One region of the Peribacillus sp. FSL M8-0224 genome, then DNA from elsewhere that is predicted to be linked to it. Evidence: riboswitches for the same ligand, from Rfam matches in the RefSeq annotation. Region 1 holds a riboswitch; each other region holds the start of a gene.
What was found. Region 1 has a riboswitch for preQ1 ahead of MKX49_RS28255 (QueT transporter family protein). Riboswitches for the same ligand answer to the same signal wherever they lie in the genome.
Positions count from the first base shown of each region.

Region 1 (10,248 bases):
AGAATCCCGGATAGGATATATATTGCTAAGATGGAGCGTTTGGACATGGAGATTCTCCCTGATTTTAAGACATTTCAAAGGTAAAATTACATACACATTTTAACAAACTATCGGAAAAAAATATATGCAGAATCTCTAAATAAAAAAACAGGGGCCAATGTGGTCACCTGTTTTTTCTGAAGAGGGTTAGTTTCTTCTTCTTTTTTGCACGCTTATAGATCATGAAGAATAGTAAGAAGAGGAGTGCAAGCGCAGCTAGCGTATATTGGTTCATTTCAACAGATAGCAGTCCATAGGGAATCAGTGATAGGAAGAAAAAGTATATAAGGTTGCCAAGTGCCGTCGCCAATAAAAAGTCTTTGAAAGTGATGGTGCTGACTCCAGCTGCCAAGTTAATTAAGCTTGTTGGGATAAGCGGGAAAATCCTGCCTGTAAACACGTACATGAAGCCATGCTCCACTACAGATTCTTGCCACTTTTCACCAATCTTCTTTAAAAGAAGCTCCTGAAACCAGTTTCTGGCTGCATAAAAAATGAATCCTGAGGCAACAACACTTGTAAACCAACTCCATAGATAGCCATATATGAATCCGAATATCGTGACATTGATGGTCAGGAGCAAAATTAAGGGGATGATTGTAAAAGAATTTTGTACAAACATCAATACGAATGTCACAATAAATGTAAGCAAAAGATTTTCCTTCAATATGCCAATCACAGAATCCAAATCACTTTTCCAAACCAAAGTGAACAGTTCTGCATTAGAGTATATAAAAATTGCGATTACAAGTAGACCGATTATGGTCAGGACTTTTTTCAAAGGGCCACCACCATTCTTACTAATAGTTTATCATTTTCGAGTTCAATGGTGAAAAAAAAGAGCTGCCGCATCATGCAGACAGCTCTTTTCCATTATAGTGGCTTAACGGCGCGAAGATTCCTTTTAAAGCCACTTTTCAAACTGAATTCTTTTGTTCATTCCATAAATAATTGGCGCTCCAATCAGGAGGACAACGAACTCACCGACAGCTGTAGTCATCCAGCTTAGCCAGAATGGCAAGCCAAAGGCAAGGTTCAGTTCAATTGCAATTAAAAACATTGTGAACGTGAAAAAGATAATCGTAGCGATCATACGTCCTTTAATGCCTTTTATGAAACGAGAAACATAAATGACAAGCAATAAGGCGAGCAGGGATTGCCCCACCCCAAAAATCAAATCATATGGCACCATCGGCGAAAAGAGCAGATTCGATATGAAGACTCCTCCAACGATACCGTAGATATATTTTTTATTGAATACAATCAGATGATTCAACATTTCCGGTACACGGAATTGGAACATCTCAAAAGCTATTGGTTTAAAAACCAATGAGACCGCCACATACAAGGCAGCCAATAACCCGTTTATCACGAGTGTACGAACATTCATTTTACTCTCTCCCTAGTTTTTTATCGTGGGATGGTTACGAACCACGTGCAGGCGTTTACCCGATGATTAATAGTATCCCATGTAAGCTTGTTTCGTCAATTTGTAAAGAATGGTTTTAATTTATAGGTTTCCAATCAGATGAAGCAGCACAATTGGATTTTGAATTATTGCAATGAAGGATGATATTATTTCAATATGTACATAAAAAGGAGTGAATATTAATATGTCGATCGAAAGTGTCAAAAGCCATTTTAAACAATGGAATCGGGAAGGCGACGTAAAGGAGTTCGAAACATCTAGTGCAACGGTGATTGAGGCAGCGGAAACCATCGGTGTTATCCCAGCGCGGATTGCCAAGACCCTTTCCTTTAAAGGGGAAGGTGAACACGCGATTTTGGTCGTTGCCGCAGGGGACGCGAAAGTGGATAATAAGAAATTTCGTCAGACGTTCGGTTTCAAGGCACGAATGCTTTCACCTGATGAAGTGCTTGCACAGACCGGCCATGCAATCGGAGGCGTTTGCCCGTTTGGCCTGGCAAACGATTTAGCTGTTTTTCTTGATGTATCGATGAAACGCTTCGAGTCATTGTTTCCGGCTTGCGGCAGTTCAAACTCTGCAATAGAACTTACACTCGCTGAATTGTTTGAATATTCAGGTGCAAAGGATTGGGTAGATGTTTGTAAGGGGTGGGAAGAAAAGCGGAATGTGGATACGGCGGCAGGAAATGCAGTTGATGGCATTTGAAATGGGATGGAATCCACTACAGTGAACTTTATTTGCGGGGGCCTCATGCATTTCTTTTATTAAAGCGGAAAACGGGCAGAAAGTGTTCCTGATCGGAGGGTGAAAGATGTTAAATGGAAGCGAAAGAAAAAGCAATAGCAGCTATCTGAGTCTTAAAACTCTTTATGAAAAAAATATAACGGTTAAGAGCATTGCCCAGGAGCTTGAGTTTTGCCATAAAAACGATCTGGCGCTGGATATCCAGAAAGCAATGAAAAAAAAGAATTTTGATATATTGGCAGTCCAAGATCAAGGGGAAATCATCGGATATATCGAAAGGCAAGAACTAGGTGAAGGAAGTATTTCTGAATATATGAGAAACTTCTCACCAAGGGAAATGGTTTCGAATTCAACCCCTTTGATTCAGCTTCTCCATATTTTTAAGAATAAGACAAGGGTGTTCGTATTAGAGAATAATTCAATTAAAATGTTGATTACCCATGCCGACCTCCAAAAGCCTCCGATCAGGATGCTGATATTCGGATATATTACCTTATTGGAAATGAGGATGAGCGATATCATCCTGGATAGATTCGGCGATGGCAGCTGGTATCCAATGATCAGCGAAGACCGTTTAGAAAAGGCAACTGAATTATATAAAAGGAGAATCGATAAAAATGAGGATATCAATATAATAGAGTGCCTGCAAATCAGTGATAAATTCGATATTATACATAAAGATAAAGAATTGAGGCACTTCTTCCAAATCCCTTCGAAAAGTAAAGGGAAGAAGGATGCGAATGCCATCCGAAAATTACGGGATAAGATTTCCCATGCTAATGAACTGGGTCTGGACATGTCATGGATGGAAATCATCGAGGTTGTCGAGTCCTGCGGCCGACTGCTCGAAATCTCTGAATCCTATCCTTATGAAAAATAAGATCCAGCTAATCATGCTGGTTCTTTTTTTTGCGCATCCAGATAGAAAAAAACTGCCCATATCAGGCAGTCTCCCCGAAAAACTCAAAACTCCGGCAGTTGATCCAGGTTATTTTCTTTAATCCCATCGGGCTCACTCCGTAATATGTCACGTCCATATTTATGAAAGACGTCAACGTTGGCCAGGTTGCCAGCTTTGGCTTCCGCAAGGGCTGTGGGGTAGTCGAGTTCGCGGCCGGAGTCCGTCTTGATGGCGATAATATTGTCCTCTTCATTTTTCCTTACGGCGATGATTTCTTCTTTTCCTGCTGCTGAATCACTTTGGTTTGCTTGCGGTGTTCCCTGCTGTTTATATGACTCATAGGCTTCTTCAAATTTGTCCATGTTTTAGGCACCTCCTATTTATAGGGTGAACCATTTTTCCTGCAATATACAAACCGGATTTCGTCCAACTTGGGCCGTTAATTCGTCCAAATGGGCCGATCTTTCGGCACTTTTTTTTTTTGAATGCTGTCGTCTTGGCCTTTTTGCATTGGCATGGCACTTGCAACTATTTTAAGTAGTGCAGTAGTGCAAGTTTAAGTAGTAGGTGTAAGCAGTAGCAAGAAATAATATCCACTAGATTAAGGGAGGAATAGTAATCATGAATGTAAAACAAGGGGCAAGCACTGTAAATGCAAAACAACAGGTCAAGACAATGAAAGCGGCGGTCGTCAATGAATTTAACCAAAAACTTGAGATTAAGGAAGTACCGATCCCGGAATTGGAATATGGTGAGATATTAGTGAAAATTAAAGCCTGTGGCGTGTGTCATACCGATTTACATGCTGCACATGGTGATTGGCCGGTAAAACCCAAGCTTCCGCTTATCCCGGGACATGAGGGTGTGGGCATTATAGAAAAGGTGGCAGAAGGCGTAACTTCCTTGAAAGTGGGTGACCGTGTTGGGATCCCTTGGCTTTATTCGGCCTGCGGCGATTGTGAATATTGTCTGACCGGCAGGGAAACGCTTTGCTTGGATCAATTGAATGCAGGATATTCCGTTGACGGCGGGTATGCGGAATATTGTAAAGCACCAGCCAAATATGTGGTGAAGGTTCCTGAAGGGCTTGACTTTGCGGAGGTATCACCGATTTTCTGTGCAGGTGTAACGACTTATAAGGCGCTTAAGGTATCAGAAGCAAAACCTGGTGATTGGGTAGCGGTTTATGGAATTGGCGGATTGGGACATGTTGCCCTGCAATACGCAAAAGCGATGGGCTTTAATGTCATTGCTGTCGATATTCAAGATGATAAGCTTGATCTGGCAACGGAACTGGGGGCGGATTACACGGTTAATGGGCTTAAGACCGATCCTGTACAGGCCATTAAGGATAAGGTTGGCGGCGTGCAGGCATCCATTTCTGTGGCTGTTACGAAAAAAGCATTCGAACAGGCTTACAGTTCAGTCAAGAGGGGCGGCACACTTGTTGTAGTCGGATTGCCGAATGATGAACTTCCAATCCCGATTTTTGATACAGTGTTAAATGGGGTGACTGTAAAAGGGTCCATCGTCGGGACGAGAAAAGATTTACAGGAAGCTGTTCAATTTGCGGCTGAGGGTAAAGTCAGAACGAATATTGAAACAAGAAAGCTTGATGAAATCAATGACGTGTTTTCAATGATGGAAAACGGAGAAATCAACGGCCGCATCGTATTGACGCTAGAATAGGAACAGAGGAGGAAGCCCTGGAACGGGGCATCCTCCTTTTTATTATGTCTGGCTCTTTTCATTTAATATATAACGCAATTTCCTTATGGATATTTGCAAGCGTTTGGCAGCTTCATTCCGGTTGCCGTAGGTTTTTTGCAGTGCCTGCATGACGAGCTCCTTTCCAATTGTTGATTGAAGCTGTTTGATTTCCGTAAGGATTTCTTCAAGCATCAGTTCATCCTTCTCATTAAAATCAGCCACCAGCCTTTTTCGCCACTCTTCAAGAAGGTTTTCTGTTGACTGTATCTCTGGTGACACATTTTTGTCAGGTGTGATCTGGCTGTTGGATAGTGAGATATCATTGGCGGTTATTACTGACTTATTGTCTGCAAGAGTTAGCGTGCGCAAGACCACATTAGATAGTTCGCGTATGTTGCCTGGCCAGTTGTATTGCTGTAATTTTTCAATGGCTTCATTGGAAAATGAGATATCTCCATGACCATTTCTCTCAACCAAGTGACGGACAAGCAACGGAATATCCTCTTTTCGGCTCCTTAATGGCGGGATATCCAGAGTCACGACGTTTAGTCGGTAAAATAGGTCTTCCCGAAATTTATTCTTGTCCACTGCCTGCTGCAGGTTTTCATTGGAGGCCGCCACTAACCGGGCGTTCGTCCGTAATGTCACGCTGCTGCCAACCCGCATGAATTCCCGCGTTTCCAAAACCCGAAGCAATTTGACTTGAATGGCCGGACTTGCATCCGCAATTTCATCAAGGAAAAGCGTCCCGTTCCCAGCAATTTCGAAAAAACCCTTTCGCAGCTGGGTCGCTCCGGTGAAAGCGCCCTTTTCATGACCGAATAATTCGCTTTCAAGCAGGGATTCAGAGATCGCTCCGCAATTGATGCCGATAAAAGGTTCATGGTTTCGGGGGCTGGCTATGTGGATGAAGCGTGAAAGCACTTCTTTCCCGCTTCCGGTTTCTCCTTCGATTAATACATTGACGGATTTTTGGGCAACCTTGAAGGCCGTTTCAATCAAATTCTTCATTAAAAGACTTTCACCGACAATGAGTCCTGAATCCTCGGCAAGCTTATGGATGAAATGCTGGTTCAATGCTTCATTTTCATTCAATAGGTTGTCAATCTGCCTTTCCAGTACTTCAATATCCACGAAGGGTTTTTCCATGTAATCACTCGCGCCGAGTTTCATGGCATCAACAGCGGTCTTGACGGTGCTGTATCCGGTCATGATCAGTACCTTGCAACGCGGCTGCAGTTGTTTTAGATGCTGCAGGAGGGAAAGTCCATCGCAATCCGGAAGCTTCAAATCTATCATTGCGACATCAAAACGCTGCTGATTCCAGTCGATTTCATGAAACTCCTTCCCGCTATTCACAACTTGTACGAGGTAACCTTTCATCGTAAAAAGGCGGGATAGAAAAGTCCCAACCTCTTTCTCATCGTCTACCACAAGTAAATGAACCACCTTAACATCCCCTTTCTTCCTCTGTTAGTAAGGGAAGCCTCAGGAAAAAAGTGCTTCCATGTCCTGGTGTGCTCAAAACGTCGATCTTTCCGCCATGGTCCTTGGCGATGCCAAGGCTTACAGACAGCCCCAAACCTGTACCTTTTTCACGGTCTTTAGTCGTATGAAAGGGATGGAATATGAAGGGCAGGCGTTCTTTTTCAATCCCCGTTCCGTTATCAGTCACCTGAACCACCATGAACTTGTTTTTTGAATAGGTAGTGATCGAAATCGATTTTTCCGTTTGCGCGGACTCATCCAATGCGTCCTTGGCATTCAATAGCAAGTTGATGATGATCTGTTCGATTTGCGGCTGGCTGCCCTTTATGAAAGGAAGATCTTCCTGAAGGCTAAGATGGAGGGAGATTTGCTTCTTCCCAAGTTGGTACTTCAATAGGTTCAGAACCTGGTGAATGGCCTCGTTAATAGAGTAATAGTGGAACCGATACTCATCCTGCCTAGAAAAGGTAAGCAGGCTTTTCACGATTTGCCTGCATCGGTCCCCGCAAATCTTAATGTCGTCCAATAGCATATAATCCGGATTGTCCTGTGGGGTTTTCCGTAATAAAAGTTGTGAGTTACCAAGAATGGCCGTTAATGGGCTGTTCAACTCATGGGCAATCCCAGCTGCCATTTCACCAATCGCCCCAAGTTTACCGGCATGTAATAGCTGGACTTCCATCTGTCTTCTTTCGGTGACATTTTTATAATAAGCAATGACCCCATATACTTGATGCTCCTTATTCTGAATCGGGTAAGCATGCATTTCCAAGATGGTATCATGCTGAAGGAGTATTTCCTGAAACCCTGGCTTATTAAATGAAAAGGTATCCTGAATCAGATTTTGCGATTTTTCAATTAAAGGAACCAAGTTGGAAAAGACCCTGGCTGAATCATTGGATTGATAGACCGTTCCTTTGTGATCGAAGACGATGATCATATCTTCAACTGCCTTGAATGTATCCTCCCACTCCTGTTTGGAATGAAGAACTTCCTTATAAAGCTGGGCATTCTCCAAAGTTAACGCAAGCTGATTGGATAGTTGCTCAAGAAATTCGAGTTCAGCTTCATGCCATGTTTTCTTTTTCTTCCTGCCGAAAGTCCAAATTCCGATTTTTTTACTTTTTCCGTATAAAGGAACTAATAGAAGTGATTCGATCTCAAGGGATAATAGACGCTCTTTTTCTGGGAAGTCCGGTAACTGGTTAACTTCCACCTGAATCGGCTGCTTTTCTTTCAAGGCCGATGAGAATTCCTGAAAAGGGTGTAACAGGTTTTTGGGATCCATTTCAAGATCGCAGTGACCATTAGGGCAGATGTGAAGCAGGGCAGGTTCTTCCTCATATAATATGACAAAATGACTGTCATCGAAGGTAATGAGCTGCTTAAGTTTTTCAATAACATTTCGGAGAATCTCTTGGATGTCGATTTCCATATTCATATTTTTTGTGATGTCATTCATGATTTCAAGCTGCATATTCTTCTTCTTCAGCTGATCCACGGTTTTCTTAAGTTCCGTGTAATACGTTTTTTTTGAAGATTTAACGCCTGTCATTAAATCTATCAATTCATGTTTGTTCATGCTTTTCACCTCTTATAGGGCTGTAAGAAGCAGCTGATTAATCTGTTCTAAGGACATATCACGGGGGTTTGTGATCATGCAGGCATCCTCAAGAGAGGTCATCCCTATGGGATCTATCATTTCTTTCGTAATGCCGACATCACTTAAACTCTTGGGAGCCCCTATATCCCGGGATAATTCCCTTACGAAGTGAATGGCAGCCATTCCTGCTTGCTGCTCCGTCAATGCCCGTGTATCGATGCCCATGATGTCTGCAATCTCGCTGAATCGCCTTGGTGAGGCAATTCGATTGAAATCCATGACATGGGGAAGGAGTATCGCATTGATTTCACCATGCGGAAGGAGGTACTTGCCGCCTATGGCATGTGAAATGGCATGGGCAGCTCCCAAAATGGCATTGGAAAAAGCCAGTCCAGCCTGCAGGCTCGCCATCGCCATCGCCTTTTTTGCTTCCTCATTATGCCTGGATGCAACAGAGGGGCGTAAGTGGCGGGAAACGATGGAAAGCGCGTTTTTAGCTTGTACATCGGTCAAAGGTGTCGCAGCGATTGAAACATAGGATTCAATGGCGTGGGTTAACACATCCATTCCGGTAGCTGCGGTCAAATCCGGTCCCAAGGTGGTTAAGGTGGCAGGATCGACTATTGCAATATCGGGGACGAGTGATTTTGAAATGATCGTCATTTTTTTCTCGCGGAATGAATCGACGATCACCGAAAACTGGGATACTTCCGAACCCGATCCTGCAGTGGTCATGATCATCACCATGGGAGGGAGGGGAGAGTGGACTTTATCAACACCTTCATAATCACTGATGATGCCGCCATTCGTTACTAAAAGGGCTACCCCTTTGGCAACATCCAAAGCACTGCCTCCGCCCAAACCGATGATGGCATCACATTCTTGTTCTTTAAATGCAAAACAGCCGGCTTCGATCTCCCTGTCCTTCGGATTGGTCGTCATTTCAATGAAGGTAGCAAAAGCAAGGCCTGCATCTTGGCAGGATTCAATGACTTTATCCAACCAGCCAGCATTGGCCACCCCGGAGTCGCTTACGATCAGCGCCTTTTTGGCACCCAGCCGCAAGCAGGCCTCGCCAGCTTGTTCAATCGAACCTTTACCGAAAATCACTTCCGGCATCACGAATTTAGTTATCGACATCTTTGCGCCTTCTCCCTGTAAAAATTCAATATCTTCTGTATTATTTTCCCGAAAAAGTGCGAAAATCCTGTTTGGATTACAGGTATTTTTATATAATATGACAAAATATCGAATGGAGAAGGACTTTTGATACGGGTCAAATCACCTGATAATTTCTTGTATTTGTAAAATCGGTACTTTAGACATGCGTGAATAGGGATAAACCTACCTAGTTAGTAATTTCTATATATTGTAAAATCATGGTAGAAACTATTAAACTAGGAGGCAATCTATGAAAAAACAATTTCTGTCGTTAACATTAATCACAGCATTGACACTCGGGACAGCCGGGACAACCACCGCTTTAGCAGCGCCGCATTCATCACCGGTGCTATCAGCGCCATCCACGGACAAGCAAGTCATTAAAAGAATCGATGCCGATAAAATCTACAAGAATATTGAATACCTCTCACAAACACCTCGGGTGGCCGGTACGGATTCTGAGTATAAAGCCGTCCAATTCATCAAAAAGCAATTCCAATCTTATGGCTATAAAGCCGATATCGAAGAGTTCAATTTTTTATCTTATACAGACCCAAATCTGGTCGAGCTATCAGTTGCCGGATTTGATGGGGAAATCCAAGCAAACCATTTAACCTATTCAGTTAATGGGGACCTATCCGGTGACGTTGCATATGCCGGTTTAGGAACAAAAGAAGAGCTTGAGGAAACCGATGTTGCAGGGAAGATTGCCCTTATACAAAGAGGGAACCTCACTTTTGCAGAGAAAGTATTGAATGCAGCGGAAAAAGGGGCAACGGGAGTCATCCTATTCAATAATGCAGATGGGGAATTAAACGGGACACTTGGAGAGGATAATGACAGGTTTATTCCATCCGTCACGATCACCAAAAAGGATGGAGAAGCCCTTTTGGAAAAATTGAATGATGGAGTCAAATTGACAGCCTCATTAAAAATTGAAGGAGCTTATTCCGGAGAAAAAACCTCTTATAATGTAGTGGCAGCGAAAAAAGCAACAAAGAACAATAAAGCAAAAAAGAGCGATATCATTTATATAACTGGACATCATGATTCCGTCGCGGGGGCACCCGGAGCGAATGATGATGCATCTGGAACATCCGTCACCCTTGAACTTTCCCGTGTTCTGAAGAATCTTCCTACAGATACGGAAATTCGCTTCGTCACCTTTGGGG
Region 1 is NZ_JBBOOJ010000002.1:51,879-62,126, forward strand. Features, by position in the region: gene MKX49_RS28245 (PAS domain-containing sensor histidine kinase) at 1-47, opposite strand, end outside; gene MKX49_RS28250 (TVP38/TMEM64 family protein) at 164-820, opposite strand; gene MKX49_RS28255 (QueT transporter family protein) at 944-1,429, opposite strand; PreQ1 riboswitch class I at 1,436-1,480, opposite strand; gene MKX49_RS28260 (YbaK/EbsC family protein) at 1,653-2,174, shown strand; gene MKX49_RS28265 (hypothetical protein) at 2,281-3,093, shown strand; gene MKX49_RS28270 (DUF3892 domain-containing protein) at 3,177-3,476, opposite strand; gene adhP (alcohol dehydrogenase AdhP) at 3,790-4,803, shown strand; gene MKX49_RS28280 (sigma-54-dependent transcriptional regulator) at 4,846-6,273, opposite strand; gene MKX49_RS28285 (sensor histidine kinase) at 6,275-7,894, opposite strand; gene MKX49_RS28290 (iron-containing alcohol dehydrogenase) at 7,907-9,055, opposite strand; gene MKX49_RS28295 (M28 family peptidase) at 9,327-10,248, shown strand, end outside.

Region 2 (10,248 bases), on a different contig from region 1:
GCTATCAAGCCGTTCAGGTTTTTCAACAGGGCCGGGTTTCCCCCAGATATCGTCACGAAGGAAAAACCGGAACCCCCAATTCGCTTCAGCTCATCCCATATTTCATCGGCAGTCATCTGAACGGTATCTTCCTTACCTGTGCCATCCCATGTAAATGCGGAATCACACCAGGAACATGAATAATCGCAGCCGGCCGTCCGAACGAACATGGTTTTTTGACCAATGACCATTCCCTCTCCTTGGATGGTCGGCCCGAAGATTTCCATAACCGGGAGTTTACTCACTTTCCATCCACTCCCGTCTGGCTTCGGCATAGCTTGTCGGCGTTTCGTACAGTCGAACAAATTCGACTCTAGCACCCTCATATTCTTTTAATGATAGGGCTTCGGCCATTTTTTCATAAATCCAGACAACCATATTTTCAGCTGTTGTATTCATGAGCGGCAGGGTTTCATTCAAATAACGATGATCCAGGTGGATTTCGATTTCATTTTTCCATATATCCTTGATGTCACCAAAATCTATCATCAACCCGCGTGAATCCGTATACCCGCTCAATCCGAAAATGACTTTATACGTGTGGCCATGCAGGTTCTTGCATTTCCCTTCATAGTCATGCAGATGGTGCGCCGCGTCAAAGGTGAATTCCTTACTCACGAGAACCCTCTTGTTTGTATACTTCAATTGGCTGCGCTGAATATCTTCATCTATTTTCTGGAGTTTATCCACTATCTTAAAACCGTACATCATGAAAGCACCTTCCGTCTGCTTACATAGTCATCGAGTCCTTTTTTCCGCAGATTACATGCCGGACAATCTCCACAGCCATCGGAGATGATTCCGTTATAGCAAGTCAGGGTCTTTTCGCGGACAAAGTCGAACGCGCCAAGCTGGTCAGCAAGCTCCCATGTTTCCTCTTTATTAAGCCACATTAGCGGCGTATCAATCACGAATGACTGGTCCATCGATAAGTTCAAGGTCACATTCAACGATTTAATGAATACATCGCGGCAGTCAGGATATCCGCTGAAATCCGTTTCACAGACTCCTGTGACAATATGTTTAGCGCCAATCTGGCTCGCCAGCACTCCGGCAAACGAAAGGAACAGCAAATTCCTCCCTGGCACGAACGTCGACGGCAGTTCCCCTTCTTCTCCGTCCGACACTGCGATATCACTTCTTGTCAATGCATTCGGTGCCAGTTGGTTCAGCAGCGACATGTCAAGGATATGGTGGTTCACGCCCAATTCCTTGGCAATGTTTTGAGCGCATTCGATTTCCAAGCTATGCCGCTGATTATAATCGAACGTCACCGCTTCCACTTCCTCAAATCTCTCCAATGCCCAAAACAGGCACGTCGTACTGTCCTGCCCTCCGCTAAACACAACCACTGCCTTTTCTTTCTTCTTCATTCTATAAAACTCCTTTTTACGGAAAAAAACAGCACCCTAAGAATAGAGCACTGTTTCTCCTTAGTTTTTTTGAGAGGGTAGCTAGAACCTCTTCCGCCTTAACGCGGAATATTATATTTTTCCAAGTCAATAGTAACTTGAAAATGATAAGAAATCAAGATGTTTATATAAAGTGAACATTAGACCTGGTGGAAAATTTGGTTAACTTTTCATTACTTAAAAATCACATTAAAAATCCGATAAAAAGAGTGAATAAAATATCGATAAAGGGGTCCAATAATTTGAAAAGCATTAAAGCAAAGGTATTGGTGGCATTTTCACTCATCATATCTTTATGTGTCATCTTAGGAGCATTCAACATTTATAGCAGCAACAAGTCACTGGTATACTCACAGGATATCATCGAAAGGGAACTTCCGCTTCTTTTCCAAGACGAAAAGCTCCTATATAATCTATCACAAAGAACCGCATTCGTCCGGGCCTATATTCTATATGGCGACGAGAGTTATAAAGAAAGGTTCTTACAATATACCGAAGAAAGCCAGGTCATCCAGGAGGAACTCCTAGCCTTAAGCGATTCTGATAAAACAAAGGAATTGATCGAGAAGAGCGTGGATTGGAGGACGATGATTGTAGAACGGGTATTTATCCAGTATGAAAAAGGAAATGAAGAACGCGCCAAAGAGATACTCAAAAATGAAGTGGCGCCAATCAGCAATGAAGTAATGGAGGGTTTCAAGGAGCTTGCTTCTAAACGCGAGGAATTGATTGTCGCTTCAGGTAAAACCGTCATCGAAAGCGGGAAATCGGTCAAGACGACAAGTATCATCTTATCCATTGCAGCAGTCCTTATCGGCCTTGTGCTGGCGCTTGTTACTGCCAACCTCATTACCACCCCCCTCCTTAAAATTAGGGACAGGATGAAAATGGTGGCTGACGGAGAGCTGAATCATGAGCCCCTGGAGCAAAAGTCATATGATGAACTGGGCGAATTAACGGTCTCCGCCAACCTAATGCAGAAAAACCTTCGTGATACGATCGAAAAAATGCTCGTTGTTTCGCAATCCGTTACCAACCAAAGCGAGGATCTGACTCAATCAGCAAATGAAGTGCAGCAGGGCAGCAAGCAAATAGCGTCTACGATGTATGAACTTTCGGAAGGTTCGGAGTCACAAGCCAGCCGGGCAGCCGAAATGGTTCGCATGATGGATGATTTCACCGGCAGGATCGAGTTGGCCCACCTGGAAGGAGCGGATGTGGCTAGAAGTTCAACCGAAATCCTTTCCTTGACCAAGGACGGCACCGCTTTAATGCGCAGTTCAGTCCAACAGATGCAAAGTATTGATGGGATTGTCAAAAATGCCGTAGAGCAAGTGAAAGGGCTCGATTCTCAATCACAGCAAATCTCGCAGCTTGTGCAGGTCATCAAAGATATATCCAATCAAACCAATCTATTGGCGCTGAATGCAGCCATAGAGGCCGCTCGTGCTGGTGAACATGGCAAGGGCTTTGCCGTCGTCGCCGATGAAGTGCGGAAACTCGCTGAAGAGGTCACACACTCCGTTGGGGATATCACCAATATTGTCTCCGCCATTCAAACGGGTTCAAAAACAGTCGTCCACTCCCTGGAAGATGGTTATACTCAAGTGGATGAAGGCACGAAACAGATCACACTCACAGGCCGAACCTTTGAAACAATCAATCACTCTGTCGGGAATATGGAAATGAAAATACAGCATATTACCGAAGAATTGAACTATATCTCCACAAATAGCAAAAAAATCAATCAGGCTATCGAAGATATCGCTGCCTTTTCTGAAGAGTCCGCGGCAGGAATCGAACAAGTCTCCGCCTCCGCTCAGCAATCCAGTTCTTCGATGGATGAAATCACGAATCATGCCAGTGAACTTGCATCTTCGGCAGAATTGCTGACTGCACAGGTTAAGAAATTCCAATTATGACACTAGCAAGTTCCCGCTGCTTGAATGCGGGAACTTGCTTTTTTTCTCCTATTATAAGTGTTGTTTCATTTTCGTATATTCGGGGAATATATAACTATACAAAATAATGAACCGTTAAAAAAGCAAATCTATCAAAAGCGGCTGGAAGTGAATATTTTCCTTTGTTTTCAGAATATTTAGTGTATAATGAATATAATCAAAGGAATATTTTAACTGAAATAATGATTACTTCCAATACCTGCAAATCCAGACCTTTCCTTTCAACACCATGCACGGGCCCATATGCTCAGTAAATATCGATTGCATGCTTTCTCTCGAATCAAACCATTCACAACTTTATTCACACAAAAACATATTTTCCACTCCAAATTTGTAAAAAAAGGTTAAACTACACCAACGATATGTTACTATTAAACTAAGACCTTTTAACCCCATAAGGAGGAATTCATATGAAACGTTTTTTCAAATTCATCGCAGATTTTAAAGAAAGAAAAGCACTGGAACGGGAAACCGAAGAATTCTTTCGCAAAGAATACGAAAATTATATGAAGATGAATCCTGACAATCAAGGAAAAAGAAGGAGATTAGCTCCTAGACTTTATGTGATTGATGGCGGTAAAAAGGGCTCCAACCTTGAGATTTCTGACAGAAAGAAATCCAGTTAACCTGATTCCTTCCATTATCAGCTACCCAAGCTGTAACTCAAGACCCACAAAAGTTAAATCTCCATGATTAACGGAGATCCGTGACCATTACATTCATTTACAATATATAAGCCGAAAGCTCAGATATGCTTCTGGGCTTTTTTATTTTTCCTTCTTCTATAAACACTATATTTATAGAAGAAACTAGGTATTTTTTAAAAGAAATGGGTTAACTTTAGTTTATTTCATGTTTTAGGTAAAAGTTCAATTATAGACCCCTGGGTATTACCAAGGAAAAACCGAAAAATATTTAAAAAAAAGAGATGTGTTCTTTTACTCATCTTTATCCATATTCAAAAGAGTTCAACTAATTGAGTCGTTAGATGCAATATTTCACATTGAATGACAAATGCATAAAAATTGTAACGTTTATGTCAAACAATGGGTATAAACAATTAATAAACTGTAATAAACCTCACTTTTAAAAATTAATTATTATTCAAATATAGCCATTATGAATTAGGTTCAAATACTCATAAACCTATTTTACTTCTGACCAAAATAGGTTTTTATTAAACTTTCCATAATTTAGTGTAATAAAACCTCGATTCCCTCAATTTTCAGCCATATCTTTGTACTCATAAAACAATTTATCCCATTAGATACTATTACACTCTAATATACATATATTTGAAAAAGCTGACGATAACTATATTACGATAGAATAATTGACTCTTGCCTATTAAGTTTAAAATCATGTAGTGTGTATTCAGTAATTCAAATATTTGAAAAAAAGAGAGGTTAAAAAATGGCACCAATATTTATTTGTGCGATCTTTTTGCTTGGCTATGGCATTTTTGAACAAAAACGCCATCAGAAGCGTCTCGACTCCATCCCGGTACGTGTGAATGTGAATGGGATTCGAGGGAAATCGACTGTAACGCGTCTAATTACAGGTGTGATCCAGGAAGCTAAATACAAAACAGTAGGTAAAACAACCGGAACATCAGCAAGAATGATCTATTGGTTTACCGACAAGGAAAAACCGATTGTACGACGCCCGGAAGGACCCAACATAGGAGAACAACGGCGTGTAGTTAAAGAAGTTGCCGACTTAGGCACGGAAGCACTGGTTTGTGAGTGCATGGCCGTACAGCCTGACTATCAACTAATCTTTCAAAACAAAATGATCCAGGCAAACATTGGGGTCATCGTGAATGTATTGGAAGACCATATGGATGTCATGGGACCGACATTGGATGAGGTTGCTGAAGCCTTCACTGCTACCATTCCCCATAATGGTCACTTAATAACCATCGAAAGTGAATATTTGGACTTTTTCAAGCAAATTGCCAAAGAACGCAACACAAAAGTAATCGTTGCAGACAACTCCAGAATATCGGAAGAGTTCCTGCGTGAATTCGACTATATGGTATTTCCTGATAATGCATCACTGGCCTTGGCCGTTGCTGAAGCTTTGGGCATTGATGAAAAAACGGCTTTTCGCGGCATGTTGAATGCGCATCCCGATCCAGGTGCCATGCGGATCACCAAATTCGGAGATCCCATCCAGCCAACTTTCTTTGTCAATGGCTTTGCTGCAAATGATGCATCATCGACGCTGAACATATGGGAACGTGTCAATACGTTCGGATACAGCACAGAACCTCCTATCGTCATCATGAATTGCCGTGCCGATCGTGTGGACCGTACTGAGCAGTTTGCAAGAGATGTATTGCCTTACATAAAATCTGAAATCGTCATTGCCATTGGTGAAACCACATCACCGATTACAAGGGTATTCGAGCAAGGTAAATTGGATACTAAAGAATATTGGGATTTAGAAAACTGGTCAACTGAAGAAATCGTGGCCCGTCTCCGCCCATTGATGAAAAATCGCATCGTCTACGGTGTCGGGAATATTCACGGTGCAGCGGAACCATTAATTGAAGCATTCATGAAATCTAAAACAAAGCAAAAAGCAAGTTAAGTAGGAGGAACCTTAATGTTTGGATCGGATTTATACGTAGCCCTAGTACTTGGAGTAACGCTTAGCCTTATATTTTCAGAAAAGACGGGTGTCGTACCCGCAGGACTTATCGTGCCAGGTTATTTGGCATTAGTATTTGATCAATGGGAAATCATGCTCACCATTTTGATCATTAGTGTCGTAACTTATTTAATCGTCACCCACGGCCTTTCAAGATGGGTGATTTTATATGGAAGAAGAAAATTCGCCGCCATGATGGTGACCGGGATTTGCTTGAAACTCCTATTGGACTTAGTCTACCCCGTCATGCCCTTTGAAATATTCGAGTTTCGGGGAATCGGTATAATCGTACCTGGATTGATAGCGAATACCATACAAAGACAAGGAATGCCATTGACACTTGGCAGCACGCTTTTATTATCCGGTTTAACTTTCGGTTTAATGAACGTGTATTACCTATTCTGAGGTGCAAAAAATGAAACGGACTTTAAATGCAAAAGAAAAAACACTTATCTTTATTAAACGCACGAAGAAAAAAAATCTTAAATACACTGGAATCATACTACCTATATTACTAATCGCTTTAGTCATTACCACTTGGATGGGACGGGCTGAGGAAGTGAAAACAGTCGCAACAAAATCCGATCAACCATTGACGATGACAATGGTCGGTGATGTGATGATGGGACGTTATGTTGAAGAAGTGACGGAAAAGCACGGGTATGAATACCTCTTCCGGTATATGAAACCCTATTTTGCCAATTCGGATTATGTCAGTGGGAATTATGAACATACCGCTTTAAAAGAAGAGGTATCTAACTACAAGGAAGCAGATACTCCAATCCGGTTAAACTCCAATACTAGTGGTGTGGAAGCCGTTAAAGATGCTGGCTTCTCTGTGGTGTCATTGGCAAATAACCATATGATGGACTATGAAGAACAAGGACTCCTTGACACGATTGATGAATTTAAAAGTGAGGATATGCACTATGTCGGTGTTGGATCGAACACTGCGGAAGCAAAAAACAGCATCGACTATGCGGATGTTAATGGCGTACGTGTTGCAACACTTGGCTTCACAGATGTTTACGGTAAGGATGCCGTATCAAAAAATGATAAAGCCGGACTATTGAACTCCAATCCTGATTTATTATTTGAAATGATCGGCAAAGCAAGGAATGCCAAGCAAGGCAATGCAGACTTGGTTGTGGTGAATATGCACTGGGGACAAGAGTATTCAACCTCAACAACCGATCGGCAAAAAGACTTGGCTAAAGCTATCATCGATGCGGGCGCTGACATCATCATCGGGCATCACCCCCACGTGCTTCAATCGTTTGATGTTTATAAAGATGGAATCATTTTCTATAGTCTAGGAAATTTCATATTCGATCAAGGCTGGACACGCACAAAGGATTCAGCCATGGTTCAATACCATTTAGCGGAAGACGGAAAAGCTACAATCGATGTCGTACCGCTGCAAATTGAAGAAGCAACACCAAGGCCAGCTACCTCTTCCATTGACAAATCACGTGTTTACCGACAGTTGACGAAGGAAACGAGTGAAAAAGTCCAGTGGTCTAAAAAAGAGGATCGCATCGAGATTACCTTGGATCACAAGAAGGTAATCGATCATAAGGCACAGCGTGAACAAGAGGAAAAGGCAGCAATGGAAAAGAAAGCTGCACTAGAGAAAAAAGCAGCACAAGAGAAAAAGGCCGTACAAGCTAAACAACCGGAAATGCAACCCATTCAGTAAGGAACGCTTTATCACTACTATTTGAAGAATGAAGATACACAACTTAGAAGCTCAACGAAAAGGGGGAACAACCGATGATTAACCGTATGACGGGAAAAGTGCTCATATCCCTAAGCTTGCTCATATATATTGCTGGATGTTCGAAGACACCCCCTATTTCTGACACGAATGATCCGATAAAGAGTAAAACGGAACAATCATATGGGGTCAGTTCTTCAAATCCGATCGCAATAGATGTGGGTATGGATATATTGGAAAACGGCGGAACGGCCGCTGATGCCGCCATTGCGGTATCGTATGTATTAGGTGTAGTCGAACCTTATGGATCTGGCGTGGGAGGCGGCGGCGGTATGCTGATTGCCCCGGAATCCGGCGAACCCGAATTTATCGATTATCGTGAATCCTCCCCAGAAGACCCAAGTTCAAGACACGATACAGGGATTCCTGGCTTAGTGGCCGGCATGCAGGTCATCAGTGATAAGTATGGGAGCGTACCAATGGCAGATCTTCTTCAGCCGGCGATAGATTTGGCTGAAGACGGATTTGAAGTCGACGAATCGTTATCATCACGCTTAGACGCGGCCCAGCCAAGGATATCCTCCGATGCGACTTCACTTTTTTATCCTGATGGTGATGCCATTGAACCAGGCAAAACCCTCGTCCAGGAAAGACTTGCTGAAACATTGAAGGAGATCCAGCAGGAAGGTCCTGATGGTTTTTATAAAGGGGAAATTGCGCGGGATATTAAAAGGGAATCAGATATCGACTTGAAGGATTTAAAGCGCTATGAGGTGAAAGAACGGAAACCGGTCCAAGGAACATTTGCCGGTTATGATGTTTTTACTGCCCCTCCGCCCTTTTCAGGAATTACCGTTCTTGAAATGTTAAAGCTAGCCGAGGAAATGAACCTAGGTGATTCTTCAAGCAAATCAGCTTATATGAAAGTCTTGGGGGGCATCACGGATACCGCTTATCAAGATCGGACCGTCCATGTTGGAGATGGAATAAGTCACTCCAAGGCGGAAAAATTGCTCTCCCCCATTCACTTGGATAATCTTAAAAATAAGATAAAAAGTGAAAAATGGGAAGATAAAGAACCGAATGATTCCGAAGAACATGAAAGTACGACACACTTTGTGATAATGGACAAAAATGGCACTGTCGTTTCCACAACAAATACGCTCAGTAACTTTTTCGGATCTGGGGATTATACAAATGGATTTTTCCTTAACGATCAATTGAAAAATTTCAGGTCCGGCTTGAACTCTCAAGAGGCATATAAACGGTCAAGAACTTTCACCGCTCCGACCATTCTCAAGAAACCTGGGCGCGAATCGATCGGGATCGGCTCACCAGGCGGGAATAGGATTCCGCAAGTATTGATGCAGGTTCTTTATTCTTATACAGAAAATGAAGGCTCATTACAGGATATCGTCGATCGTAATCGGTTCGTCTTTGATGGAAAGAAGATTTATACAGAATCCAGGCTTTCGGATGAAACCATATCCGACTTGGAAGATTCAGGATATGAAGTCATTCAGAAGATTTCCCCCATGTATTATGGCGGGGTTCAAGGACTCGTTAAAAACGAGAAAAATGGACAAATATCCGGAGCTGGAGATAAAAGAAGAAACGGAAGCTGGAAAGCTCAGCATTAAACAGGCAATCCAGCCCCTCCTTTTCTAAATATCATAAGAATTTTAGCGTTGTATAAGGGGATTTTGAATATGAATATCGTAAAAAAAATAACAAGCTGGGTAATACCCGTCCTTCTTGTAGCAGCCCTGCTTGTAACAATGAATACGTTTAAACGGACAGAAACGTTAACACCCGACGAGCAAAAGAAAATAGAACAATATACAACAGTCGAAAAATAAAAAAAGCTGGGGCATCCCCGCTTTTTTTATTTTTGCCGTCAACGGGTATGGAAGATCAGATACACTACAGATACGGAGGATTACCATGATTGAAAATAGCTATACCGATTTTTTTGAACTGCAGGAAAATGAACAAGAATACCTTGATTACCGCATCATCGTTCATCACAGGAATCCTGATATTGCAGTTCTAGCCATCCATGGCGGGAATATCGAACCAGGTACGAGCGAAGTTGCGGCCGCACTTGGAGAGAAACTTTTTGCAAGCACCTATCTATTCGAAGGCCTAAAATCAAGGGGCAACCAGGTCCTCCATATAACATCCCGCTTATTCAATGAACCGAGCGGCGTTTCGATGGCAGCGAATGCTCAGACCACCCTTTCGATCCATGGCCACTACGACGTACATCATGCGCTGGTTTACATTGGCGGAAAGAACGAATCATATAAGAACCTTATCCAGCAATGCCTCAACAAAGCTGGATTTCAAACTGATCATGCACCGCAGCACCTTTCTGGCATGAATGGAAACAACATCACCAACACATCCAAAACGGGTGCAGGCGTACAATTGGAACTTTCCACAAAGCTCAGAAAAAGCTTTT
Region 2 is NZ_JBBOOJ010000001.1:3,832,152-3,842,399, forward strand. Features, by position in the region: gene queE (7-carboxy-7-deazaguanine synthase QueE) at 1-284, opposite strand, end outside; gene queD (6-carboxytetrahydropterin synthase QueD) at 277-747, opposite strand; gene queC (7-cyano-7-deazaguanine synthase QueC) at 747-1,412, opposite strand; PreQ1 riboswitch class I at 1,467-1,509, opposite strand; gene MKX49_RS18435 (methyl-accepting chemotaxis protein) at 1,694-3,373, shown strand; gene MKX49_RS18440 (hypothetical protein) at 3,823-4,038, shown strand; gene pgsB (poly-gamma-glutamate synthase PgsB) at 4,826-6,007, shown strand; gene pgsC (poly-gamma-glutamate biosynthesis protein PgsC) at 6,023-6,472, shown strand; gene MKX49_RS18455 (CapA family protein) at 6,483-7,766, shown strand; gene MKX49_RS18460 (gamma-glutamyltransferase family protein) at 7,841-9,424, shown strand; gene MKX49_RS18465 (CapE family protein) at 9,494-9,643, shown strand; gene MKX49_RS18470 (poly-gamma-glutamate hydrolase family protein) at 9,729-10,248, shown strand, end outside.
Region 2: it holds a riboswitch for preQ1, as region 1 does, so the genes downstream of both, queC (7-cyano-7-deazaguanine synthase QueC) here and MKX49_RS28255 (QueT transporter family protein) in region 1, are expected to answer to the same signal.

Region 3 (10,248 bases), on a different contig from region 1:
TACCTGTATATCTCCCGTTGTTATAAATTCACTTCCAAGCCAGAGAATGATCAGAATCGCCACATTCATGACAAGCATCAGCACAGGCATCGTCGTTTCAATTAAACGAAGGGAAGACACAGTCTTTCTTTTCAACTCTTCATTCGCATCGTCAAATCGGCCGATTTCATGCTCCTTACGAAGAAAAGCTTTGATCAAGCGCATGCCTATCAGGTTTTCCCTCATGACTCCATTGACATTATCGAGTTTTTTCTGGACGAGCTTAAACAGATTAGCCGCCCGCTTCATAACCCATCCCAAGAAGAAAACCAGAACCGGAATTGAAATGACCAATACGAGGGATAATTTCAAATCGACCGCAATAGCCATGATCGCTCCGCCGATTACGATCAACGGCGCCCTTGCCATGATACGCAAGCCCATAAAAATCGTATTTTGAAGTTGGGTAACATCATTCGTCATCCTTGTGATCAACGAGGAAGTCGGGATATTATTCAAGTTCGCAAAAGAAAACGCCTGTATTTTACCAAAAAGGCTTTTCCTGACATCATGTCCAAAGCTTTGACTTACATGTGATGCCGTAAATGAATTAACGATCCCGCCAAGAAATGAAAAAACGGAAAGTCCAACCATGACACTTCCCCATTTAATCACCACCGATAAATCTTTCTGCAAAATGCCATCATCAATGATTTTTGCTATAAATAGAGGTTGTAATAGCTCTACCCCGAGCTCGACAATCATTAAGGATAAAGCAAGAATGATCAAAAGCCAGTATGGCTTAAGAAATGAGGACAATTTTTTCATCTATGACACCTTCGATTCTCCGTATGTAAATAGCATCTTTTCATCCTCTCATTATACATTTTTATACAGATTTTTTAAAAGATTTTAACTGTTTTAAAGCATTGGTAAATATCTTGAATTTTTTTTATAAATACCCTTGACAAATAACAGGAAATAAGCGAAAATTCTAATTGATAATGATTTTCAATTTCATTATCGATCTCTGAAATTTGATAAGCAATTACGATATTCTCTTATCGTACCCTTTTGATATTGTACATAGATACAATGTCGCCCCGGCTTCTCTGTGCCTAGTAAAATTATATGCTCATTAGCGAATGCAAGTCACTAGAATATTGCCCCCTCTTTATTCAAGTAATTTATTCACATTGGAAGCATATTAGGCAGCCGGGGATTATTTTTTTCAACTATTAAACTTACATATATGATTAAAGGAGCAGGATGATCATGAAACTAGAAGATATCATTAAAGAACGGCGCAGCATCAAACGATTTAAGGACATTCCTGTTCCTATTGATACCATCCAATCATTATTGGAAACTTCGACATGGGCACCGAACCATAAAATGACCCAGCCATGGCGCTTCGTCGTGGTGCATGGTGATAGCCGTTTAAAACTCGCAGAAGCAACACGTGCATTCATGGAAGGCAAAGAGAAGGACCCTGAAAAGAAAAAAGCAGCCGGACAGCGAGGATATAATAAACTCATAGGTGTACCGATGTTTGTCGCAGTGATCATGGAAGAGAATCCGAATCCCATGACACGTGAAGAAGATTATGCGGCTACAAGTGCCTTGATCCAGAATTTCAGCCTGCTTGCCTGGGAACAGGGAATCGGGATGATATGGGAAACATACGGCATGATACACAGCATGGAGTTTCGTGAAGCTTTGGGCGTGAACCCAGGCGAGAAGATCGTCGGCAGCCTTCACGTTGGCTATCCCGATATGATCCCTGCCCCGCGTCCAAGGAACGCGATCGATCAACTCCTGACCATTATGGACTAACATAAAAGGAAAGCCTCCAATCTTCCAGTTGGAGTCTCAGACTGTAGACAAACTCGATGAAAACCGGGTTTTCTACAGTTTTTTTATGCTTTTACAATTTGAACGTTGATTTCCCCTCCAGGCACTCGCTTTCGTCTCTAGACGCGCTTTTCCCGCAGGAGCCTCGTGCCTTACACTCCAATCACATATAGATAGAACTTATTCCTACATTCTTTTTTTGTATTATATAGAAGTATTTAACTAGGTGATAAGGATGCTTTCTAAACATGATTTTATTCAGCAAGATCATTTATAATTTGGTGTAAGATATGTATGAGGTTGGACCCCCCTTTTTATCCGCTTCAAGAGCGTCAACTCCGATCTCCTCCAATTGCATTTGCCACTTGTCATATGGGTATTAAATTAAAACAGACGCACTGAACCCTGCAGCGCGTCTGTTAGCTTGTAATGATTATCCCCACACAGTCATTGCCACTACCATAAAGAACCAGATAAAAAGGTATGTTTAGTGATTAAAAGATTAATCGCAAAAAACCCCCTTCTAAAAGGAGGTCCCTAAACGCTCATACTCAAAAGAACTCGTGATATAATGCCTGAATTGCCGTCTCTTCGTTGTGCCCTTTCACACCGAACATCATGCTTACCTCCGAAGAGCCCTGGTTGATCATCTCAATATTCACCTTTGCTTCGGCCAAGGCTTTTGACGCTCTTGCCGTTGTACCGACATTATGGCGCATTCCTTCCCCTACAACCATGATCAAGGCAAGATCATGCTCCACATTCACTTCATCGGCATGAAGCTCTTTCTTGATTCGGGAAATGATTTTCTTCTCGGCATCCCCTTTCATCTGGTCCTGCCTAAGAATAAGCGTCACATCATCGATGCCTGATGGAATATGCTCATATGAAACTCCATAATCCTCGAGGATGTGCAGCAGTTTCCGGCCAAAACCAACTTCCCGGTTCATCAAATATTTGCTAATGTAAATACTGCAAAATCCTTTATCACTCGCAATCCCAATAACCGGCCCGTTCGTATTATCCCGTGTATTCACAATGCGGGTCCCTTGTGCCGCCGGATTGTTCGTATTCTGGATATGGACAGGTATTCCCGCACGGAATGCAGGAATCAGCGCCTCATCATGAAATACCGAGAAACCTGCATAAGAAAGCTCACGCATCTCACGATAGGTTAGTTCCCGGATTCCCTTCGGATTGGAAACCACATTTGGATTCACCGCATAAACGGCATCCACGTCCGTAAAGTTCTCATACAAATCAGCCTTGACCCCATTAGCAAGAATCGAACCCGTAATATCGGAACCGCTTCTTGAGAAGGTTAACACATCACCATCTAACGTATATCCGAAGAATCCTGGAAATACAACGATTCCTGGCTCATCACGCAGAGCATATAACCGATCATAAGACTCTGGCAGCACCCTGGTAAATCCACCTTCATCCGTTACGATCAAGCCTGCCTTCTTCGGATTGATATACTGCGCCTCCACTCCAAGGCTTTGGAAATAACCTGCGACCAGCTTCGCATTATTATCCTCGCCACCGGCCTTCAAGGCATCCAGATAGCGCTTCGGGTTAGATTGATCTGCATGCAGCAGTGCCATTAAATTTTCATGAATCCCTGTGATGACACTCTCGGATATATCCAACTCTGCAGCAATGCTCGCATAGCGGGATACAACATCTTCTATCAAATGCTCTCCGTTATCCCCGCGCAGCTGCTGTTCCGCAGCTTCAATCAATAAATCCGTTACCTTTATATCATCGGAATTGCGTTTTCCTGGAGCGGAAACGACCACAATCTTCCTCTCTGGATCAGAAACAACAATTTCGAATACCTTCCTCAACTGTTCACCTGACGCAAGTGAACTTCCACCAAACTTTGCAACTTTCATCTCGACATCCCCTATTTTCGTAAATATTCTGTCAAAATTAACTCTCCCTATTATTACGCTTTTTCTCGAAACAATCAAGTGGAAATTCCATTATAGGAGGACATTTGTACTTTTAAAAAGGACAGAATGACAGAACCACTGATCGAAATTAGCTATAACTAAAAAAAAGACAACGGGCATATGCCCATTGTCTCTCCATTCTTTAGCGATTATCCACGGTTTCCGGGTATAAGTCATGATTCATCAAGCGGTAATTCGCCATTTCCTCATACTTCGTACCTGGTTTCCCATAATTCGTGTAAGGGTCGATGGAAATTCCGCCCCTTGGTGTAAACTTGCCCCATACTTCAATATATTTAGGGTCCATCAATTCGATTAAATCATTCATGATGATGTTCATGCAGTCTTCATGGAAATCACCATGATTGCGGAAGCTGAATAAATAAAGTTTCAAAGACTTGCTTTCCACCATTTTCACACTGGGAATATAGCTGATGTAAATGGTAGCAAAGTCCGGCTGGCCCGTGATCGGACATAAACTAGTGAATTCCGGGCAATTGAATTTGACGAAATAATCCCGGTTCGGATGCTTGTTATCGAATGATTCAAGGATTTCAGGAGCATAGTCGAATGTATATTTTGTTCCTTGATTCCCAAGCAGTGTGATATCTTTTTTTAATTCTTCTTCTTTTCTTCCAGACATGAAAAGTCCTCCTAATCCCACATTTCAGGGAGATTCATAAAATGGGCCTCTATATAACAAAAACCATATCTCCTCAAAGATATGGTTGATTCGCGAAAAATATCAAAGCCATAGTTTTTTTAAGAGGGTGATGCTATGAACCTCTCCCGTATATCGGGAAATATTTTAAAATTGTCATAGTAAATATAGAAAAAATAATCTAATCTGTCAATCATACATTTTAAATTTGGTTTGATTCTTGATGGCATTCAGCTTAAAATGTAGAAGAAGTTTATCCTACACGAAGGAAGAGATTAAGTCAATGTGGATTTTTGCAGCACTCATCACGAGTTTATGCTTCGGAATCAATAACAGCATTTTTAAATGGAGCAGCGGAAAAGGGTATTCCAAGATACATATCCAATTTTTCTTTTATTTTTCAGCATTTATTTTGTCCATTGTTTATGGAGTATTAATGGATGGTTTGCAGATGAACTGGCTGTCCATCATGCTTGGTGCAGCAATTGGTGTACTGAACGCCAATGGTAACATCCAGATGGCAAGCGCCTTTGAAAAGGGTCCGGCAAGCTTGACATCTCCATTAATCGCAGCGAATGCCATATTCCCCATTCTCTGTGCAGCTTTAATTTTTCACGAACATATTTCTTCCTTGCAGTGGAGTGGAATCGCCTGCATGTTTATCGCTACATTAGTCATCCAATATACACCTAATGCAAAAGGTAATCATCAATATGTCCCATGGATGATGCACACATTACTCTCCATCTTATCTTTTGGTGTGCTCGGCATTCTTATGACGACATCAACACGTCTTCATTTAAACTCCCTTGATATCCTTGTATCAATGTATGGAGGCGGAATGCTTTATCTTCTTTCGGCTCTAGCCTTTAAAAAAGAAAAAATCAAGCTAAAGGAAGTCAAAATCGGTTCCTTAGTAGGCTTTTTAAGCATGATAGGCTATGGATGTTATTTCTTTGCGTTGAACACCGGCATCGCAAGCATCATTTTCCCTGTCGTCAGCCTGAACTGTTTGGTTGTCGTATTCGCTGGATGTTATATATTCAAGGAAAAACTAAAAACCTATCAAATTGCCGGTGTTCTAGCGGCATTAATCGGTATTATTTTAACTAAAATATAAATATAGTTCGTATAATAAAAACGACCTGGCTGTCATGTATTTAAGCCAGGTCGTTTTTTATTTAACCGGAAAATAGAGTAGGTCAAAAAAAAAAGTGTTGACACCTCCTGAAAAATATCAGATAATTTTGAATATTAACTTTCTCGATTTTACTGCTTTTGAAATGTTTGATTATCCTTCTGCCACGGGTATAAAAGAAATAGGTACAACCACCTCATTTAATTCTGAATCAGGAAAGGAAAGATGCATAATGGTAAAAGTTACAGTAACAGTTGATTTCCAAGGAAAATCTTATCAAACTAACGTCCTAACTAAACCGGGTACTGATCATGAAGTAATTTTACAACAAGCCCTTCATCAAGTTGAAAAACAATGGAAAGCATAAAAAAGCAGGCATCGCAATAGATACCTGCTTTTTTTTACCTTAAATACTATCCAAAATACTTTTCATATGCACGATTAACGACCCTCTTGCAGCAATTCCCTCCTGCTTAAAAACACTTTTAATTATTATTATTCAAAAGACACTAAAATTAAGATGTCAGTTTGTGTACTAGAATTTTTTATTATGAAAAAATTCCCAATTGAAATGGGATTATATAATAAAAGTCTTTTAAAAAGACGGTCTTTTAAAGGCGCGTCTCAGCTGTAGACAATTTAACCGTTAATTTCCACTCCAGGCACTCGCTTTCCGCGGGCGGTCAGGAGCCTCCTCGGTGCCTTTGCGCCTGCGGGGTCTCCCTTGGACTCGCTTTTCCCGCAGGAGTCTCGCATCTTCCGTTCCAATCAACTTTGTTTTAAATTTTAGTTAGAACCCTTTTGTTTGCAAACTCAAAGACGGTCTTTTAAGGACCGTCTTTTTAATGTTCTATTAAACTAAATTTCTTATTAATGGCATGGAACGTTCTTGGAGGCTATCGGAAAACAGACTATAAGAAATGAGCTTCTTCCTGTACTGTTTAACTACATCCACACGGTCGCTGTAAATATATACAAATAACCTAACATCCTTTTTGCCTCTTTTAGTATCAATGACCAATGGAGTCCCGCTGTTCTCTGGATGTAAAAACAATTGCTCGTTCCCTGGGAATATATGATTTTTCTTCAAAAACCTAGCTTTATTAAAATAATTAATAACTTGAATTTTTTCTTCACCTTCTAAACGTTTTCCGTCAAAGGTTACGATCGCATTCCCGCCACTAATTTCTGCGTGTATTTTAAATTTGCTGATAATCCAATTAACTGCATCGGTTGGAAGACAGGAAACCAATATTTTTAACAAACTTAAGATAATTGTCAAAATCAAAACCGGCAAAGTCAATTCATCATCTCCGCTACATTTATAAATTAATTCTTATATCACTTATTATATCAAAAGGGGCTGACCGTTTTTCTTAGTAGATGTGTCCGTTCTATTAACGTTTCACATTAGTTATACCGCTGTACTTAAACTAACGGGTTCTCGAAGAAGGGCATTAGATAATCAAACTATTATTTAAAAGTGTATACTAAATCAAAAAAAAGAATCCATTTTTGAATCATTTGATTACAAAAATGGATTTTTATATACAACTAATATGTTTATTCAGGAGGAACCTTTGATCTAAAAGTAAAACATAGTTTTCTAGCTAAAGCCATTAGGACAAAGCCAAACTCTGTACATTTAGAAAATGGGCTAAGCAGCTTCAAGTACGTTTAAACAAAATAAAGGAAATTATCTTTGAAATTAACTCAATTCATCCCCTGCTTCATTACTGACATTTCCACCGGCAATATTAAAGATTTTTTTTAATATTTTGCTTTTTCACGAGAACCATACAAACAATAATCAAAGTAAAGGCCGTTAAGGCTAAAAATGGGATGGTTACAAAGCCAAACCAGTTAATATATTGGGCATTACATGGCACACCGTTAACACAAGGCTTTATTCCTGCAAAACTCGGAACTTTTTGTATCAAGTAATGGTAAAAAGAAATAAACCACCCAATAATCGCCATAGGCAATACAAACTTCTTTACTGATGAGTCATTTTGAAAGGTGCCAATTCCAAGTATTAAAGCTAAAGGATACATTAATATGCGTTGGAACCAACATAGTTCACATGGAATAAAACCCCGGATTTCACTAAAATAAAGACTCCCTAGCGTAGCCACTGTTGAAACAAGCCATGCTAAATAGAGAAAAAATTGTCTATTGAATCCCGCCATATCTTCCTTCATTATTCATTACCTTCTAGCTCTTGCTCAATAAGGCTTTTTATTTTTTCATAATCAAAAGGATCTTTTAGCAAAGTACCATTCACCACTATTGAAGGAGTTTGTTCTATTTTAAACTCTTCCACTAATTCTGTATCCTTATTTACTTCTTCCATCACTGATTCCTGTTCAATATCTGACTTCAATTTATCTGCATCAATGCCAGGTATACCATCAGCTACTTCAAGTATTTTCTCTTGCGTTATCCATAATCCATCATGATTTTGACTTGGCTGTTCCTTAAATAAACCTTTGTGAAAATCCCAATACGAATCTGGAGAGTTTTTAAAAACTGATTCAGCTGCGACTGCACCTAACTGTGATTCCTCTCCGTGAAATAGTGTATTTATATAAGAAAATTTCACTTTTCCAGTATCAACATAATCTTCAACTAACTTAGGGAAAACCGTTTCTCCCCATGCCTTACAAGATGGACATTTGAAATCACCAAATTCTACAACGGATATAGTGGCATCTGCTTTTCCTATAGTCGGCTGTCCTTCAATAGGAGGTTTTTTTCCTGTGGGAGATTCATTGGTTGTTTCTGATTTCAAATTATTAATAACAACAAGTGCAGCTATTATTGCCAAAATAACAGTAGTGAGTATAACTGCAATTTTAAAACTAGAATTTTTACTTTTCATCTCATTTCACCTCATATATGTATTTTAATTAATGATTTTCAAACTTTATTGTATGCTAACCATTAAAGTTAAATAACTAGTTACGACGCATAGTACGCTCATCGTGAAACTCAAAAGAATAGGAGCCCTTTTTATGTATGACATTACGGTTAACCCTAAAAAAATTAATCCGGCTATCAATAACATCCCACTATCAATTCCTATATTTAGGACAATTTCCAAATCGCGCGTTATGATTCCTTGATAGAAAAGGTCAAACAATCGAGAAACTCCAGAAGATGCTACTGTCGTTTCAACATCATGCGGGGGAGATTGTTGCCCTAATACTGCCGTTACTGAAAAAATCAAGAATACGATTACACTTTCGGATTTTGTCCAAGGGATTGGGTTAAAGCTTTCATTTTTTCTTAACCTTTTTCTCATCAGAATACTATTTATAAAGGCATACGCCAACAATGGAATGATTAGCAAATGTTTAATTAAAAGTGCTTGTCCATAAGGAAGGATCCAAGCATTTGCATAATCATTAAAATCAATCACGATGCTCATTAAGAATAGTCCCGATATAGCCGTTATAAGAAAACAAATTATCGCTACCGGTGTAAACCATTTTAAGAAGTTTAACCAATTTAAATGATTTTTTGAAAACCAACTAACTATAATTAATATCCCGACCCAAAGTGTAACAGCAAGAAAATGAGCTGTATGTGCAAGGAATCCTTTCCATTGTTCTATGGAACTGGCATGACTGGACCAACCTAATGCAAGAATTAATACAAAAGTAAAAACGATACCTATGTATGTATATAAAAGTTTCTTTCGATAATCAAACCAAACGATATAAACAAATAATATATTCGTAAGGATATAGGTGAAAATCCATGCTTTTCCCACCTCAAAAGTAAAGAGGACAGATTGAAAGGTTTGTCCTAATCCAACATCCTGATGTAGAACCAAAATCAGTTGCAAAACAGGGATAAACGAAAAAATGGCTATACCTGCTGTTGCAATCATTAACACACCTTTAGGTACGTTAATATCTGGACGATAGGCACTTGGTACAAGACGTAGAACAAAACTGCCTATAAGCAAGGAGAAACAAAGATATAGTATTGGTTCACTAATCATTCCCAAGGTAAGCATATACTATTTTTTCCTCCTCACGAGCCATAGGAAACTCCCTACTGCCAGTACAAATAAAACACCAACAATGGACGGAATAACGTAAGAAGGAATGTTACTTTGTTTAACTTTTACCTTCTGTTCAGGTGGTGTATTTGTAGTTTCCTTACTCTCTTCAGTTTTTACAGGATCCTCTTGTACCGATTCCTCCTGGTTATCATTTGAGGATTCATCACCAGGGACCTTCACTGAGAAAGCAAATTCTCCTTCAATTGGATGTCCATCCGCGCCAATGATCTCCCAATCCACTTTATAATTCCCATTCTCTAAGGGCTGGAGGAAAGTGGCCCACATTTCATTACCTTCAATTACAAAATTTCCAAGATTAACAGGTTCTCCCTTTGAATTTAAAACATTAACCTTACTTGTCTGTTCCACTTTTGTTTGAAAAATGAGAGTCAGTTCCTGTATTGGCTTCGTTAGTACTTCACCATCTTTAGGTGTCGAGTCCTTCAAACCAGTATGCGCCAGTGCTTGACTTGAGAATAAGGTAAAGAGAAGTAAAAATAATAAAGAAACTTTTTTTGCCATCCCACAGACTCCTTATAAATATTTTATTTGTTCAGATTGACACATATATTAACCGTTGCTAATA
Region 3 is NZ_JBBOOJ010000001.1:88,827-99,074, reverse strand. Features, by position in the region: gene MKX49_RS00490 (ABC transporter ATP-binding protein) at 1-807, opposite strand, end outside; gene MKX49_RS00485 (nitroreductase family protein) at 1,255-1,815, shown strand; gene MKX49_RS00480 (aspartate kinase) at 2,385-3,731, opposite strand; gene queF (preQ(1) synthase) at 3,934-4,434, opposite strand; PreQ1 riboswitch class I at 4,539-4,584, opposite strand; gene MKX49_RS00470 (EamA family transporter) at 4,736-5,572, shown strand; gene MKX49_RS00465 (BA3454 family stress response protein) at 5,667-5,957, shown strand; gene MKX49_RS00460 (YfmQ family protein) at 6,444-6,893, opposite strand; gene MKX49_RS00455 (disulfide oxidoreductase) at 7,348-7,791, opposite strand; gene MKX49_RS00450 (DsbA family protein) at 7,791-8,471, opposite strand; gene MKX49_RS00445 (copper resistance D family protein) at 8,517-9,614, opposite strand; gene MKX49_RS00440 (copper resistance CopC family protein) at 9,618-10,184, opposite strand.
Region 3: it holds a riboswitch for preQ1, as region 1 does, so the genes downstream of both, queF (preQ(1) synthase) here and MKX49_RS28255 (QueT transporter family protein) in region 1, are expected to answer to the same signal.